Regions from separate parts of the Sporosarcina sp. Y1009 genome, predicted to be linked through region 3. Evidence: riboswitches for the same ligand, from Rfam matches in the RefSeq annotation. Region 3 holds a riboswitch; each other region holds the start of a gene.

Region 1 (5,434 bases), on a different contig from region 3:
CAATACTCAGGATTTTTCTTTAGAACAATCTCATCTTTATGTTTCCAAGACTCCATAAGAAATGGACCATTTGTCACATAATTTTCCGACTGGTCTTGTGCCCAGTTAGGGTTTGCTTCGGCTACACTTGCATTGACGGGAAAGAACGTATAAAACGCTGTCAATTCAAGGAAATATGCTGTAGCTTGTTCCAACTCGACAACCAATGTTTGATCATCCTCTGCTGTAACTGCTACATCGTCCAAGGAACCGCCATTTTCTTTCGCAGCTTCGGCACCTTTAATCATATATAATTGATAGGCATAATCCGTGTCCACATTAGCTGGATCGAGTACCCATTTCCAAGCATATTCAAAGTCTTTTGCTGAAACAGCATCTCCATTAGACCATTTTGCATCTTTTCGAATTTTGAATGTATATTTCAAGCCGTCATCAGACATTGTGTAACTTTCCGCCATGGCCTCTTCTACTTCACCTTCTTGATTTACACGCATTAAACCTTCAAACGTCTGGTTTAATACCGCCCCTGATGTTGTGTCTGTTGCTAACGATGGATTTAATGAAGGCGGTTCTGACCTGATGTTCACATTTAGCGTTTGATCCGCCGCTAGTTTACCTGTTTCTTTTTCATCTGTTTTTCCAGTCTTTTCATCATCACCACAAGCTGCTAAAATCACACTCATAGTAAACACCACAACTAGTAATACTAACCATTTTTTCTTCATACTTCATTCCCCCCTCAGGCTTTTATTAAATCCAACATGTTGAAAGCGCTTACAACATATCTTGTAGTTATTATACTACCAATGATTGAATATTCCCACCTGAAATTACAGAAATGGTAGAAAAGTACGAATAATGTTTTTTCGAGAGAATTTATAACAAAAAAACGCTACCAGGTTATTCCGGTAGCGTTTCATTTCACTATTATAATTATTCCACAGGAACGATTGAACCTTTCCACTCTTCCAAGATAAAGTCTTGAATTTCTTTCGATTTCAATACTTCGATTAATGCTTTAATTCCAGCGTTGTTTTCATCGCCTTTACGGACTGCAATCACATTCACGTAAGGTGAGTCCGTTTCCTCGAGCGCAATTGAATCTTCAAGTGGATTTAGGTCTGCGTCAAGTGCATAGTTTGAGTTTATCAGCACTGCATCGCCTTCGTCATTATTATAAAGTTGTGGCAATAATGCAGCTTCAAAGTCAGCTTCGAACTGAATATTTTTTGGATTGTCAATAATGTCTTTCACTTCAGCAGTCGTTTTCTCAACGTCAGGATTCAGTTTGACAAGTCCTTCTACTTCAAGCATTGCAAGTACACGGCCATGGTCGGCAACAGAATTACTCATCAAGATTGTTGCACCATCAGGAAGATCCTTTAGTGAGTCGTATTTTTTCGAATAGACACCGATTGGTTCAATATGGATTCCACCCGCATTTACAAAATCATAGCCATGATCACTCATCGACGATTCTAGATACGGTATATGTTGGAAGTAGTTTGCATCAATTTCACCGGAGTCTAGGTCTTCGTTCGGCAAAACGTAATCTGTATACTGTTCAATAACGAGATCAACGCCTTTTTCTTTCAACAACGGCTTCACTTTTTCTAAAATAATTGCATGTGGCGTATTCGAAGCACCGATAACTAGTGTTGTTTCTTTCGCTTCTTGGTCATCTCCGCTACTTGCATTGTTATTGTCGTCATCATTTTTCGTTCCACAAGCTACTAATGTTAGTACCAATGTTGCTAATAAAATTGCTGACAGTATTTTTTTCATTGTGTAAACTCCTCTTTTCTATGCTGTTTATATAATTATCAGGCAAAGCCCGGTATTCCTATATTAACATTATCTTTTATCAAACTTTTTAACCGCTACATCTCCGATAAACTGAATGATGAAGACGATGATTAAGATAAGAATCGTTGCCATTTGCGTAACGTCTTCACGACTTCGTTGGAATCCATCCAAAAAGGCTAGCGTTCCTAGTCCACCAGCTCCGATAACACCCGCCATTGCCGTATAGCCGACAAGTGCAATTGCCGTAACGGTAATTCCCGAGATAAGGGCAGGCATCGATTCTGGTAATAACACTTTAAAGATAATCGTAGACGTTTTAGCGCCCATCGATTTTGCAGCTTCAATCACACCTTTATCGATTTCCTGCAAGGCAATTAAAACCATTCGACCATAAAACGGCGCAGCCCCGATAATTAATGCAGGTAAAGCGGCCTCTGGTCCTCGCATTGTACCAAGAAGCAATTTTGTAAATGGAATCAGCAATATAATTAAAATGATAAACGGGATTGACCTAAAAATATTGACGAATGCTCCGGAAATCGTATGAACCAACTTATTCGCCCATAACTGTCCTGGACCTGAGAGAAACAACAAGACACCTAGTGCCAACCCAAAAACAAATGTGAATACGGTCGACATTGCTGTCATATAAAGTGTCTCTACAGTCGCTTCCCACATCTTAGCCCAATCTACATTCGGAAACAGGTTTTCAATCATTACCAATTACCTCCGTCCGGACATCTTGTGCATTAAGATAATGGATTGCTTCTTGAATAATCGATTCTTCTCCATCTAGTTGAAGAATCAGCGTGCCGTAAGGGCCAGTATGTGTGTGGGCTATATTCCCTTGCACAATATTCACGTCAATCTTAAACTTTCGAATCAAGCTCGTAATCACCGGCTGTCCAGTTCGTTCCCCTACAAAGGTAAGTTTTACTAGCGTTCCAGATGGAAACTCTTCTTTAATATGTTCCATCGCTTCGATTACTTCCGCAGGTTCTGTGACTTGCGATAAGAAACGTTTCGTAATCGGCTCCCTTGGTGATTGGAACACCTTAAGAACATCGCCCATTTCGACTACTTTTCCTTCTTCCATCACAGCAACCCGGTGACAAATCTTCCGGATGACTTGCATTTCATGTGTAATGAGGACAATTGTCAGACCAAGTCGCTCATTGATATCCGTCAGGAGATTAAGTATTGAATCTGTCGTTTCTGGATCCAGGGCAGAGGTGGCTTCATCACAAAGTAACACTTCTGGATCATTTGCTAAGGCACGCGCAATCCCAACACGCTGCTTTTGTCCCCCTGACAATTCAGAAGGGTAGGCATTTTCGCGTCCCTTCAAACCTACCAATTCGATTAGTTCAGCGACTTTTCGTTCCCGTTCTGCTTTAGGGACATTGGCGATTTCGAGTGGAAAAGCAATATTATCTTTCACAGTTCTCGACCATAACAAATTAAAGTGTTGGAAAATCATGCTTACTTTTTGACGTGCTTTCCGTAATTTCTGACCTTTAATAGAAGAGATTTCCAATCCGCCGATTGTAATCGTGCCACTGGTCGGCATTTCTAATCCATTTAAAAGCCGGATGAGTGTGCTCTTTCCAGCACCACTATATCCAATCACACCAAATATTTCACCCTCTGAAATATCAAAGGTTACACCGTCCACAGCGACAATACTTTTTGAACCTTCACCGAAGACCTTATGAACGTCTGTTAAATGAATCATTTTTCTTCACCTCTATAAATAATAAAAAGCCTTACTGCTCGATGCAGAAAGGCTTAACGTTTAATGTAATAAGCGTATGTCCAATCTCTCATCTTTCAAAGCAATATGCTTTGTGTGACTTGGCACCAGTTCACTTATGTGATGGTTGCCGGGCTTCATAGGGCACTTCCCTCCGCCTCTCTTTATAAGAGTGATTAAATTATGTTTTATGATTAACAATAAATCTAGCATACCTGTCCCTGGTCTGTCAACTTATTTTCACTAGCAAATCAGGTACTGATTTGAATGCATATACCTTTTCCGTCAAAACACCATTTTTAGAAATGAGGAGGCAGGGTACACTTTCAATTTGATAATCAATTGCTAATTCCTCGTGATAATTCAAATCTGCCTTACCAATCGGTATCTCTGGTTTCATAACAGAAATTACATTCATCATTTTCGAAGCGACTGCACATGTACCGCACATTGGCGTGTACAAATAAAATACCGCAATGTCTTTTTCGCTGCTGTTCTTTTCCCAATCTCTAATTGTCCATATATCCATTATATCTACCTTCTTACATTATAAATTCAGGGTGAACTTTAATATGTGCTTCTTGAAGAATTTTTGCAAGCACATTGTATGGTGTTGTTTCAACTTCTTTATATACTCTTTCAGTGTAAAGATGAATGGCTAATGGATATTCCCTTTTGAATAATACACGGGTTTTTTCGCCATCTTCATCTGCATCAAGGAAGACGTACATCTCGAACTCTTCATAAGGTGTTAATAGTACCTCAAGATTATAAGGACTTATGGTACCATTTGTACAAATAATATCAATAGGTTCAGCAAGTACACGACTGACTCGTTTCCGATCCGCGCTTCCTTCTACAATCAAGATTTTCATCTGATTCAAGCTTTATGCGCCTCCTTTATAAAAAAAGAAAAACGCCGAATAACTTCTCGGCGTCCGGTGTCAACTATTACTCAATTGTCATTTTGTCATAGTCTTCAGCCGACATAAGTCCATCTAATTCGGAAACATTTGATGGTTCAACGACAATCATCCAGGCTTGTTCGTAAGGGGATTCGTTAACAAACTCAGGGCTATCTTCTAACTCTTCGTTTACTTCAACTACTTTTCCACTAATTGGCGCGTATAACTCAGATACTGTTTTTACAGATTCAACGCTACCGAAAGGCTCGTCTGCCGTTATTTCGTCGCCGATTTCAGGTAGTTCAACGAATACGATATCGCCTAGTTCAGATTGCGCAAAATGAGTAATCCCGATACGGTACTTTCCGTCTTCGTCTTTAACCCACTCATGTTCTGCTGAATACTTAAATTCCTTTGGTGTGTTCATATTCATGACCTCCAAAATAGTTATTCTTTCAATCTAATAGTGCCATAAGCTAGCCTTAAACACAAGGTGTGAAGCCTTTAAATCCATACATTTTCATATTCTTCTTCTTTGAAACCTACAGTCGTTTTTCCATTTCCATGAACAATCGGTCGTTTGATTAACATTCCGTTTGATGATAGTAATTTTATTTTTTCAGCTTCCGACATCGTTGGTAATTTATCTTTCAGTTGAAGCTCACGATACACTTTTCCACTCGTGTTAAAAAACTTCTTAATGTCTAACTCAGAAGCTTCAATGATTTCTCCAAGTTCTTCTTCGCTTGGCGGGGTTTCCGCGATATTCACTTCGGTATATTCCAATTCGTTTAACTCGAGCCATTTCTTCGCTTTTCTACACGTGCTGCATTTAGGGTATCCGTAATAGGTCAATTTCATAATTACACATCTCCTTCGTTTCCCCTATTGTAGCAAAAAAATGCCCAGATACCAAAAGGCGTCTGGGCAATTGCTTACATCATTCCTTAGACGATGTATTTTTCTGCAT
Region 2 (5,434 bases), on a different contig from region 3:
CATGCATTTTCTGCACCCATTCTGGAACATCGTCGTAGACGTTTTTGAAATAAGCTAACCCTTCACTCATTTCTACTCACCCTATCCAAAAAGACTTCACTCATTTATTAAAGTAACTAACATCATCGGGATTTATCCATGTATCGTTTGTCCAACCGTCTAGGTCGTAATCATTCATACAAGCTTCTGCGAATTTTTCAAACTGGTCGGCCTGTCCACTCATATTGGCGACAACTAGGTTTTCTAGACGAATATTTTCATGGTTCCCGGAGTAATTACGCTCGTATAATTCATGTCTGCCGCCATACTCAGTTCCAATGGCATCCCATAGTAGTTTGATGAGTTTTATTTTCTCTTCTGCTTTAACACCGTATGAGCCTCTATATAATTTATCTAAATAGGGCCTTATTTCAGGGTTCTTAAAGTCTTTCGCGCTTGATGGCTGTGCAATCAGACTGCCTGCGACAACATTTTCAATAATTTCTTTTACTTTTGGCCATCCTTCAGACATGAACATTCGATAAGCTAGCCCATAATTCAAATTGGGAAGCACGGTACCATTTCTCCCCTCATCAGGGTTCAATGCCATTGCATCACTTAATGCCCAAAACATGTTTTTCCACGCAATAACCTCGCCCACATTCACTTGGACGCCTCGGAATTGGTCTGTCCCGTTCATTTTAACCGCCTTCAATAATAACCCCGATACGAAATCGAGCTTGACCGCTAGTCTTGTTACGCCGTGAAATGTAAATCGGTTTAAGAAACCACTTTCTGCGAAGAAGTTATTCGCTTTTTCGATATCTTTGTAAATGATGACGTTCTCCCATGGAATGATTGCTTTATCAAAAACAAGAACTGAATCATTTTCATCAAAGCGGCTACTCAGTGGGTAGTCAAATGGGCTTCCCATTACAGCTGCAGTCATTTCATATGATGCTCTGCTAATCAGCTTCACGCCTGGCGTATCCATAGATGCAATAAAGACTAACGCATAGTTCTCATCTGTAATCGGCGCTGCACCGTAATGCGCTACAAAGTTATAGTTTGTTAAGGCAGATCCCGTTGCGACCATCTTTGCGCCACTAACGATAATGCCTTCATCTGTTTCGCCTTCTGTTCTGATAAAAATATCTTTGACAGCTTCAAGCGGGGTATGTCGATCGACCGGCGGATTAATGATCGCATGGTTGAAATACCAGTTACGCTCCTGTGCTTCCTTATACCATCTCCGGGCATTATCTGCATATTTTCCGTAATAATCAGGATCTGCACCGAGCGTTCCAAGAAAAGCAGCTTTGTAATCTGGAGATCTCCCCATTTGTCCAAAGGTTAACTTTGCCCACTCGGCAATGGCATCCCTGGATTCTAGTAATTCCTTAGAATTCTTGTCCACTCTAAAGTACTTTTGTGTGAATCCCCCGTTACCTGTGTCAGTCTCTGTTGTCAATACATCTTTCGTTTTTTCATCGTGTAATGCATCGTACAGTCTTGCAATAGATCGGGCTGCATTACGAAAAGCCGGGTGAGTTGTGACGTCTTTCACTTTTTCCCCGTGGAGCCAAATTTCCCGCCCATCTTTTAGACTTTCCAAGTACTCTTGTCCAGTCAATGGAATCGTTGTCTTTTTTTCTTCATCTACTTTCATTATCGCTTTCCTCCTTTTAATGGCATCGATCATTCCAAACAGCTCTAAACCCCAATATGCTTGGGATTAGAATGAATTGAAGAGTTGTCCATACCCCATTGTATTTAGGGGAAGTGAGGATTATTCATAAATAGGCGTTTAGTTATGAATCCCTGATAAATTTCCCTTTGAAATAACTTAGTGGATTGCCTTCGGTGTAATGAAAATCAATCACTTTCCCGACATATAAAACATGATCTCCGCCGTCATATTCTGCCCAAGGCTCGCACTCTAAATAGGCGAGTGAATCTTGAAGGCGGTGGCAGCACGTCCCTTTTTCCCAGCTAAAAGGTTCATTGTCAAGGGGTCTTCCAGCGAAATGCATCGCAGTATCCTGCTGCGTTTCTTTTAAAATATTTATTGTAAAATGGTTGTTTTTTAAAAACTGAAATGCTTTTGTTTTTCGATCTACAGATACGAGTAGTAAGGGTGGGTCCAGTGAGACTGAAGTAAATGAGTTTGCGGTAAACCCATGTTGGCCATCGCTTGTATCACATGTGACGACTGTTACGCCTGTTGCGAAGTGGCCAAAGCAGTTTCTTAATTCTTTGCTATCCAACTACATCTCCTCCAAATAGTGTAATGGTATATTGCTGTGATTTTTATTTGCTTCTTCTAAAAGTCTATTCACTTGTCCCTAATCTTTATTCCTCCCGAATGCACAAAAAAGCACATCACTTGTACACGACAAGGATGCGCTTTTGCTTTAAACTTTTTAAACGTTACTTTTCCCAAATTTCCTTCGAAATGTCAACAATAAACTTCAACTTTTCCCATTGCTGCTCTTCTGTCAGGTTATTTCCATGATGCGTTGAAGCAAAACCGCATTGTGGGCTTAAACATAATTGTTCAAGCGGAACATGTTTAGATGCTTCTTGTATTCGAGATTTGATCAGCTCTTTGTCTTCAAGCTCTCCATTTTTCGATGTGACAACACCTAGCACAACTTGCGCACCGCCATTTGGAATATGCTCAAGTGGTTTAAAGTCTCCTGAACGTTCATCGTCATATTCCAAGAAGAAGCCATCCACATTTTCTTTTGCAAGTAGTGTTGGCGCAATTAGATCATAGCTTCCTTCAAACGCCCAGTTAGAGCGGTAGTTTCCACGACATAAATGTGTTGAAACGACTAGATCTTCTGGTTTTCCTTCCAATACGGCATTTGCTACACGGAGAGCCAAATCAATCAAATATTCTCTCGAGTATTCGCCATCGTTAAAAGGAATATCCGGCGAAGAAAGCCCTGCAATATACACATCATCTAATTGTAAATAACGGACACCTGCATCATAGAATGCTTTGAAAGCATCGCGGTAAGCTTGAATAACATCTTTAGCATATTCTTCAATATCGGGATAGATGGTTTCATCTCTAATGCCGATATTAAATAATTGGTTCGGACTTGGTATTGTTTGTTTGGCAACAGCGCGTCCAGCAACGATTTCATTGAATTCTATAAAGTCTTTCACATGTGGATGGTCAGGATTGAATGAAACCTTCCCGATGTTACGGACATTATATCTTTCTGTTTCTTCATCACCACTAAAAACATACCCTATATCTGGAACATATCCTTCTATCCCGTTTAACTGCTCTAGAAAATCTGTATGCCAAAATCTACGTCTAAACTCCCCATCAGTTACTAATTCTAAACCAATTTCAATCTGCTTATCGACAACTCTTTTAATTTCAGTCGTTTCTACTTCACGCAGTTGTTCAGCTGTAATCTCACCCGCTTGAAACTTTTTCCGTGCATTGTGTAGGATTTCCGGACGTAGTAAACTCCCTACATGATCCGCCTTAAATGGTGCTTTTGTCAATGTCTCTGTCAGTGTTTTTGTCATTTTGCCATTCCTTCTTTCCAATTATATTAATAACTAGAATAAGAAAAACCTCTTCATTGAATAAGAAGAGGTTGGCATTTTATCGCTGTTCACTCTTCTCATCTCCAAGCTTACGCTACTGGAATTAGCACAGTACATAAATGTCTGTTGCTGAGGCTTCAAAGGGCCAGTCCCTCCACCTCTCTGGATAAGAAAGTTTCACTATTTAGTTATTGATATACACTTTACACATGCTTTTATCGAATGTCAAGGGTATTTTGAATATTATTATTGTTAGCAGTAAATCAACTGTTCACTTTAAGGCTTTAACTCATTCCCTAGACACATCCGCCAACACTTCGCGAGCGAAGTGAAAGTATGACGAGTATGGCATTTTGTGTAATTTCTCGACGGCATACTTCGCAAGTTGTTGGGCTTTCACGACATCTTCAAGATGGAAATAGCAAATCGCTTTGTAACTTTTTGTAATTTCTCTAATCGCTACGTCTAATGGAGATATTTCCACAAATTCATTTACTTCGATTGTATTGGAATTAAACAAATCAAGTGCCTTCTCATAATGACCTAATCTTGTTAAACTTCGCGCTTTCAAATCCCTTACAAAAACTAGCAAGCCCTCTTTTTCAGGTTCACTTAAAGACGATTCGTTCAACACATAGCGTTCATATTCATCCGCCATTTCAATCGCATGCTCATACTTATTCTCAAAAAACTCCTCGTATAAGACTTTCGCCAATTCATGTTCAATGAATAAATACTCATGCTGCATTAGGTTAATAAATGACGTCGCATCAGCAACATATTTTCGTGCTTCTTCATAATGATGTGCATCATAAAGAAGCCAGGTCTTTATATTCAAGAAGCCATAATAATCCGTTAAAATAAGACTCTTTCGGGAAAATCCAATAGCTGTATCTAGTAATTCATGGGCTGCTTTCATATCACCTAATGCCGTATACGACCAAACTTTCCCAGCCAGTAGCTCGATATAAATCGCTCTCGTTTCCAAGCTATCTTCAGTTATTAATTTATCAAGCCCCTTATCTAGAATCTCAATTGTTTCCCTATAGTTTGCGTTTGCAAATTCAATATTCGCAAGAAATGCCCATAACCTAACGACACGCCATTCCATTTGTAATTCTGTGTATAAAGCCATCGCTTTCTCGGTATACAATTCCCAGTTGCTATCTACGTTCTTTAAGTATTCCTCATTGGACTGAACATATAAAGCGTATAGAGATTTCGCGTATAATTCATAAACCCTAGCCGCCTCATAACTTTGATCCATCTTCATAAGCAATGGTTGTAATAAGTTTGTCGCCGCTAAAACGTCATCATTAGCAAATAATTCGGTTGCCGTATTTATTTTGTCTCGAAGTTCTTCTTTTGATATCTCTTCGACAAGATCTGCTATGTCTACATCTAACTGAACCGCAATATAATGCAATCTTTCTATCGAAGGCCGGGTTTTTCCATTTTCAATTAAGCTAATCATTCCCCGGGAGACATGCTCATTTGCCAAGTCTGAAATCGTCATTTTTTTCATCGTTCGAATTCGTTTTATGTTTTCTCCAACATGCTTCATCTAGCTCCCCCTCTCCAACTTTCTCTTATTATGAGTATATCACGTTCAATTAAACGAACTCAGTTGTTTAATATATTGAATTATAACTATTTTTCATGTATCATTGTGTTTAATATATTAAACACAATTAGAAGCTAATTATAAGGCAGGGACAGATGGATTGAAATTCAAGTTGCAGACGTGTCCGAAATGAGTTTTCATGTATTGAAATCTAATGGGAAAAGGATTGGTGAGTGTCTATGACTAGGTATTCTGAAATATTTAAAGAAATAATTGATATTACACACAATGATTATGCTGGATGGGATGAAAAGCTAG
Region 3 (5,434 bases):
GGGAATCGTGGCGGTGAGGGCCGTGATGAATTTGCGGGGGATGATCGTTTGGATGCGGTGAATGCAGTGGATGTTTTGAAACAGCAACCGAAGATAATCGCTGATCGCATTCATTTATTGGCATTTTCACGTGGTGGGATTATGGCACTTTGGACTGCGATTTTACGTGAGGATATTAAGTCTGTCGTTATGTGGGCAGGTGTGTCGGATGTTGTTTTTACATATCATGAACGGGTAGATTTAAGGCGGATGATGAGACGTGTTATTGGTGGGACGCCTACTAATAATCCGGATGCTTATCGGGAAAGAACTGCTTTGCTTCGAATTAATGAACTCGATGCGAATGTTTTGATTATCCACGGTGAGCTTGATGAAAATGTTTCGATTGAACAGGCAAAGTTACTGGAGAATTCACTTGGTGAGCATAATAAAGATTATGAAACTTGGTATTTTCCGAAGTATACGCATTATTTTCCACCTGTGAAAAATGCTGAGGTTGTTCGAGGTCTTTGTGATTGGATGAGGAGTCAGGGGAAGTAAAGGTTGAATTCTGTTACTAAATACCACTTGTATATTAATACCGTTGATTTCCACTCCGGGCGGACGCTTTCCTGCGGGCGAGCGCCGAGCCGCTTCCTTCGCTACGCTCAGTCCAGGGTCTCGCCTGTCTCGCTTTTCCCGCGGGAGTCGCCGCCCTCCGTTCCAATCAACTATAGATTTCATTATACAAAGTTAGTATATAAAGTGACTCCTAACAATTGCGGAGTTTTCGGACAATACAATGTTTGAAAAGTTCCTTTTAAAGGAAATAAACAAAAAGTATATGAGGAGAGAGTAGCTTGAATCTCCTCATATACTTTATTTTTTATTATGCAGTGGGTCCGCCTTTTGAGATGATTTCTTCTGTGACGGTGCCGAATTTTTTGAAGTTTTCTCGGAATAGATCTGCTAATTCATTTGCTTTTTTATCGTAGTCAGCTTTATCAGCCCAGGCATTGCGTGGGTTTAGGATTTCAGTTGGAACGCCTTCGATTGATGTTGGCATATTTAAACCAAATATGCTGTTTTCTTCAGTTTCGACGTTATTAAGTTTTCCAGCGAGTGCTGCGCGTACCATTGATCGTGTGTATTTTAATTCCATGCGTTTTCCTACGCCGTATGCTCCGCCGGTCCAACCTGTGTTGACGAGGAATACTTGTGCGTTGTGTTCGTCGATTTTCTTCCCTAACATTTCTGCGTAGACCGTTGCATGTAATGGAAGGAACGGTGAACCGAAGCAAGTTGAGAATGTTGCTTCTGGTGATGTAACGCCGCGCTCTGTTCCAGCAAGTTTTGATGTGAATCCGCTTAGGAAATGATACATTGCTTGTTCTTTTGTTAACTTTGAAATAGGCGGCAGTACACCGAATGCATCCGCTGTCAAAAACACGATTGTGTTTGGATGGCCTGCAACTGATGGTGTAACGATATTATCAATATTATGGATTGGATATGCTGCGCGTGTATTTTCTGTTAATGAACCATCGTCATAATCGGGAATACGTGTATCAGAATCGACAACTACGTTTTCTAGAACAGAACCGAAACGGATTGCACCAAAAATTTCAGGCTCTTTTTCTGCTGATAGATTGATACATTTCGCATAGCAACCGCCTTCAATATTGAAGACGCCGTTATCAGACCAACCGTGCTCATCGTCTCCAATAAGTTTACGGTCCGCATCTGCGGAAAGTGTCGTTTTTCCTGTACCTGAAAGTCCAAAGAACAATGCAACGTCGCCGTCTTGACCAACGTTAGCCGAACAATGCATCGGCATAATATCTTTTTCAGGTAGCAAGTAGTTCATGATGGAGAAAATCGATTTCTTCATTTCACCGGCATACTCAGTTCCGCCAATTAAGATAATCCGCTTTTCCATATTCACGATAATGAAAGTTTCAGAGTCAGTTCCGTCGATTTCAGGGTCTGCTTTAAATGTTGGTGCTGAGACGACAGTGAACTGTGCATCATGTGTTTCAAGTTCTTCTTTTGTCGGGCGAATGAATAATTGATGGACAAACAAGTTATGCCAAGCATATTCATTCACGACTTGAATAGAAAGGCGGGAAGCGGGATCCGCACCGGCAAATCCTTTAAAAACAAATAGCTCATCTTTTAATTGTAAGTATGAAATTACTTTGTCATATAATGCATCAAAGATTTCTGCAGAGATTGGACGGTTTACAGCTCCCCAATCGATTTTATCTTTTGAAGAAGCTTCTTCAACGATATACTTATCTTTGGGCGAACGACCTGTATATTTTCCTGTCTGCGCCGTTACTGCACCGTCTGCAGTGAGTATTGCCTCGCCTCGTGAAGTTGTTTTTTCAACAAGCTGTGGAACCGAAAGTTGAATATTCACGTTGCTGCCAGAAAGAAGATTTTTTAGCTCGTTACCAATTTTCGCTGAAATCATAGATTAGTCCCGTCCTTTGCAATTTAGTCCCTTAGGGGTGGTTTGTCATCACATTTGTTAATTAGTATAACACATTTAAAATAATATACTATACTAGTGATAAGTGCAACTACAATTAAGAAAGAAAGTTGACTTATTGCGAGCAGTTTCGTAAAATGTACTATTGAACGGATACTCTTATCCCGAGCTGGTGGAGGGGCAGTCCCTATGAAACCCGGCAACCTGTATGAACCTATGATGTTCATGCAAAGGTGCTAAACCTGATGCAAGGTGAAACTCCTTGGATGATAAGAGTGAAGGGTGCTTTGAAATTACGCCTTTCCTCATGTATACACGTGAGAGGAAGGCTTTTTTAAATATGTTTACCCTTTATCCTCGTGTGCAAAGCTCGTAATGGCGATTAAAGCCGTTCCCCTGTATGAATTGGGGCTTGACATGGGAAAATGAGTACCGTATCAATCTCGTAGGATATAAGGAGGAAATAATATGACAAACCGCCGTCTGTTTACGTCAGAATCAGTGACAGAGGGACATCCGGACAAAATGTGTGATCAGATTTCTGATGCCATTCTGGATGCGATTTTAGAAGAAGATCCAAATGCACGTGTTGCCTGTGAAACGACCATCACCACAGGTCTCGTTCTTGTTGCAGGTGAAATTACAACATCGACATATGTTGATATTCCAAAAGTAGTTCGCGAGACAGTAAAAGAAATAGGTTATACTCGTGCGAAGTTTGGTTTTGATTGGGAAACGTCAGCAGTTTTGACTGCAATTGACGAACAATCAGCAGATATCGCAGCAGGTGTAGACCAGGCACTAGAGGCACGGGAAGGTTCTATGACCGATGAAGACATCGAAGCAATTGGCGCAGGAGATCAAGGACTCATGTTCGGATATGCTTGCAATGAAACACCAGAACTCATGCCGCTTCCGATTAGTATGTCACATAAGCTTTCAAAAGAGCTTGCAAGGGTAAGAAAGGAAGAAATTCTTCCCTATTTACGTCCAGATGGTAAAACACAAGTGACTGTAGAATATGATGAAAACAATAAACCTTTGCGAATTGACACAATCGTTATCTCTACTCAACATGATCCAGAGGTAACGCTTGAAGAAATTCAACGAGACATTAAAAAATACGTGATTGAACCGGTTGTACCAGCTGCATTAATTGATGAAGATACAAAATACTTCATTAATCCAACGGGACGATTTGTAATTGGTGGTCCACAAGGGGATGCAGGACTAACGGGACGCAAAATTATTGTCGATACTTACGGCGGCTATGCGCGTCACGGCGGGGGCGCATTTTCTGGGAAAGATCCGACAAAAGTAGACCGTTCAGCATCTTACGCAGCACGTTATGTTGCGAAAAACATCGTAGCAGCAGGTCTTGCAGATAGCTGTGAAGTTCAACTTGCGTATGCCATTGGTGTTGCAAGGCCCGTTTCGATTTCGATTAATACATTTGGAACAGGCACAGTAGATGAGAGCAAGCTCGTCGAAGTTGTTCGTGAGTTATTCGACCTTCGTCCAGCAGGCATTATTAAAATGCTCGACCTTCGTCGTCCGATTTATAAACAAACAGCCGCTTATGGTCACTTTGGCCGTACGGATATTGATCTTCCGTGGGAGCACACTGATAAAGCAGAAGCATTGAAAGAACTAGCAAATAAATAATGAAAAAGCGTTAGAAGGGAAAAATCTCTTCTAGCGCTTTTTATTTGGAAGATATATCATGCTAGTAAAGAGACAGCGGGGTGATTACCATGAACATGATTGGGTTAATAGCCATTGTCGGCATAGTAGGGTTTATTATCATCGCTATGGTCATTTTTTTAGTGATAAAAAAATAAGCGCAACCGCAATAGGGTTGCGCTTTTTAATAACTATAGCAAATTCAGTACTAATTATGTTTTAGTCCAAGTAAGAATTTTATAACACTTTCTTATTGGTTATCTCTATTTCTGCAAACTCTTATAATACTGCCCCTTTTCCGCGTACTCTCTGACGACGCGCTCCATATCCGCACGGTCTTCGTCATTTAATTCGCGGACGACTTTTGCAGGGGAGCCGAGTGCTAACATATTTGGGGGAATCTTTTTTCCAGGGGGTACTAAACTGCCGGCCCCAATGAATGCGCCCTCGCCGATTTCAGCTCCGTCTAAAATAATTGAACCCATGCCGATCAATGCACCTTTTCTAACTGTGCAACTATGTAGTGTCACTTGGTGTCCTATTGTTACTTCGTCTTCGATAATAAGCGGAAACTTAGGGCTTTGATGAAGGCAACTTAAATCTTGGATACTCACCTTTTTTCCAATGATAACGGGTGATACGTCGCCGCGAATGACAGTGTTAAACCATACGCTCGTTTCAGCGCCGATTGTCACATCACCCGTAATTGTCGCGTAATCTGCAATGAAAACGGACGGATCGATAACTGGCGTTTTATCTTTATAAGGGTAAATCATATATTTTCTCCTCTTTTCCTTCTGTAGTGTATAATTATCATAACAAAGAACATGTTTTTATTGAAAGAAATTGGGAAAAATTAAGAGAATACAACATAAAAGGGGGATTTGTCCATGTGGAAATGGGAAGCAGAAGGTCAGCCAAAAGCTGTTGTTGCAATTGTGCACGGTGCATATGAACATCATAATCGATATGCTTGGCTTATTCAAAAGCTGCGAAGTAGTAATTTTCATGTTGTCATGGGCGATTTACCAGGACACGGAGGGCAAACTGGTCGTAATGTTCACGCTGAAAAGTTTGCTACATACACTGAGTACGTTAAAGAGCTTTTGAAAATCGGGATTGTCGATGGGCTTCCGCTCTTCATCATGGGGCACGGTCTGGGTGCGACGCTTGTCATGCGCATTTTGCAAACGGAGGAGATCATCTCTGCGGGTGTTATTTTAAGTTCGCCTTGGCTACAACTTGAACATCAACCTTCAAAGTATGCAGGTGTACTCA

Evidence for each region. Region 3 has a riboswitch for S-adenosylmethionine ahead of metK (methionine adenosyltransferase). Riboswitches for the same ligand answer to the same signal wherever they lie in the genome.
Region 1: linked by a shared signal. The riboswitch ahead of AC25Y1_RS16460 (methionine ABC transporter ATP-binding protein) and the one ahead of metK (methionine adenosyltransferase) in region 3 are both predicted to bind S-adenosylmethionine.
Region 2: linked by a shared signal. The riboswitch ahead of AC25Y1_RS18905 (5-methyltetrahydropteroyltriglutamate--homocysteine S-methyltransferase) and the one ahead of metK (methionine adenosyltransferase) in region 3 are both predicted to bind S-adenosylmethionine.

Annotation. Positions count from the first base shown of each region.
Region 1 is NZ_JBYHFO010000017.1:56,130-61,563, forward strand. It holds gene AC25Y1_RS16445 (peptide ABC transporter substrate-binding protein) at 1-725, opposite strand, end outside; gene AC25Y1_RS16450 (MetQ/NlpA family ABC transporter substrate-binding protein) at 934-1,785, opposite strand; gene AC25Y1_RS16455 (methionine ABC transporter permease) at 1,855-2,523, opposite strand; gene AC25Y1_RS16460 (methionine ABC transporter ATP-binding protein) at 2,516-3,541, opposite strand; SAM riboswitch class I at 3,627-3,732, opposite strand; gene AC25Y1_RS16465 (thioredoxin family protein) at 3,789-4,088, opposite strand; gene AC25Y1_RS16470 (toprim domain-containing protein) at 4,102-4,434, opposite strand; gene gcvH (glycine cleavage system protein GcvH) at 4,511-4,891, opposite strand; gene AC25Y1_RS16480 (arsenate reductase family protein) at 4,969-5,325, opposite strand; gene AC25Y1_RS16485 (acyl-CoA dehydrogenase family protein) at 5,412-5,434, opposite strand, start outside.
Region 2 is NZ_JBYHFO010000027.1:14,172-19,605, forward strand. It holds gene AC25Y1_RS18890 (carboxymuconolactone decarboxylase family protein) at 1-70, opposite strand, end outside; gene AC25Y1_RS18895 (4-hydroxyphenylacetate 3-hydroxylase N-terminal domain-containing protein) at 101-1,648, opposite strand; gene AC25Y1_RS18900 (flavin reductase family protein) at 1,791-2,246, opposite strand; gene AC25Y1_RS18905 (5-methyltetrahydropteroyltriglutamate--homocysteine S-methyltransferase) at 2,410-3,519, opposite strand; SAM riboswitch class I at 3,627-3,725, opposite strand; gene AC25Y1_RS18910 (helix-turn-helix domain-containing protein) at 3,842-5,116, opposite strand; gene AC25Y1_RS18915 (S41 family peptidase) at 5,356-5,434, shown strand, end outside.
Region 3 is NZ_JBYHFO010000015.1:12,858-18,291, forward strand. It holds gene AC25Y1_RS15425 (alpha/beta hydrolase family protein) at 1-540, shown strand, start outside; gene pckA (phosphoenolpyruvate carboxykinase (ATP)) at 869-2,455, opposite strand; SAM riboswitch class I at 2,630-2,749, shown strand; gene metK (methionine adenosyltransferase) at 2,942-4,138, shown strand; gene AC25Y1_RS15440 (gamma carbonic anhydrase) at 4,420-4,932, opposite strand; gene AC25Y1_RS15445 (alpha/beta fold hydrolase) at 5,047-5,434, shown strand, end outside.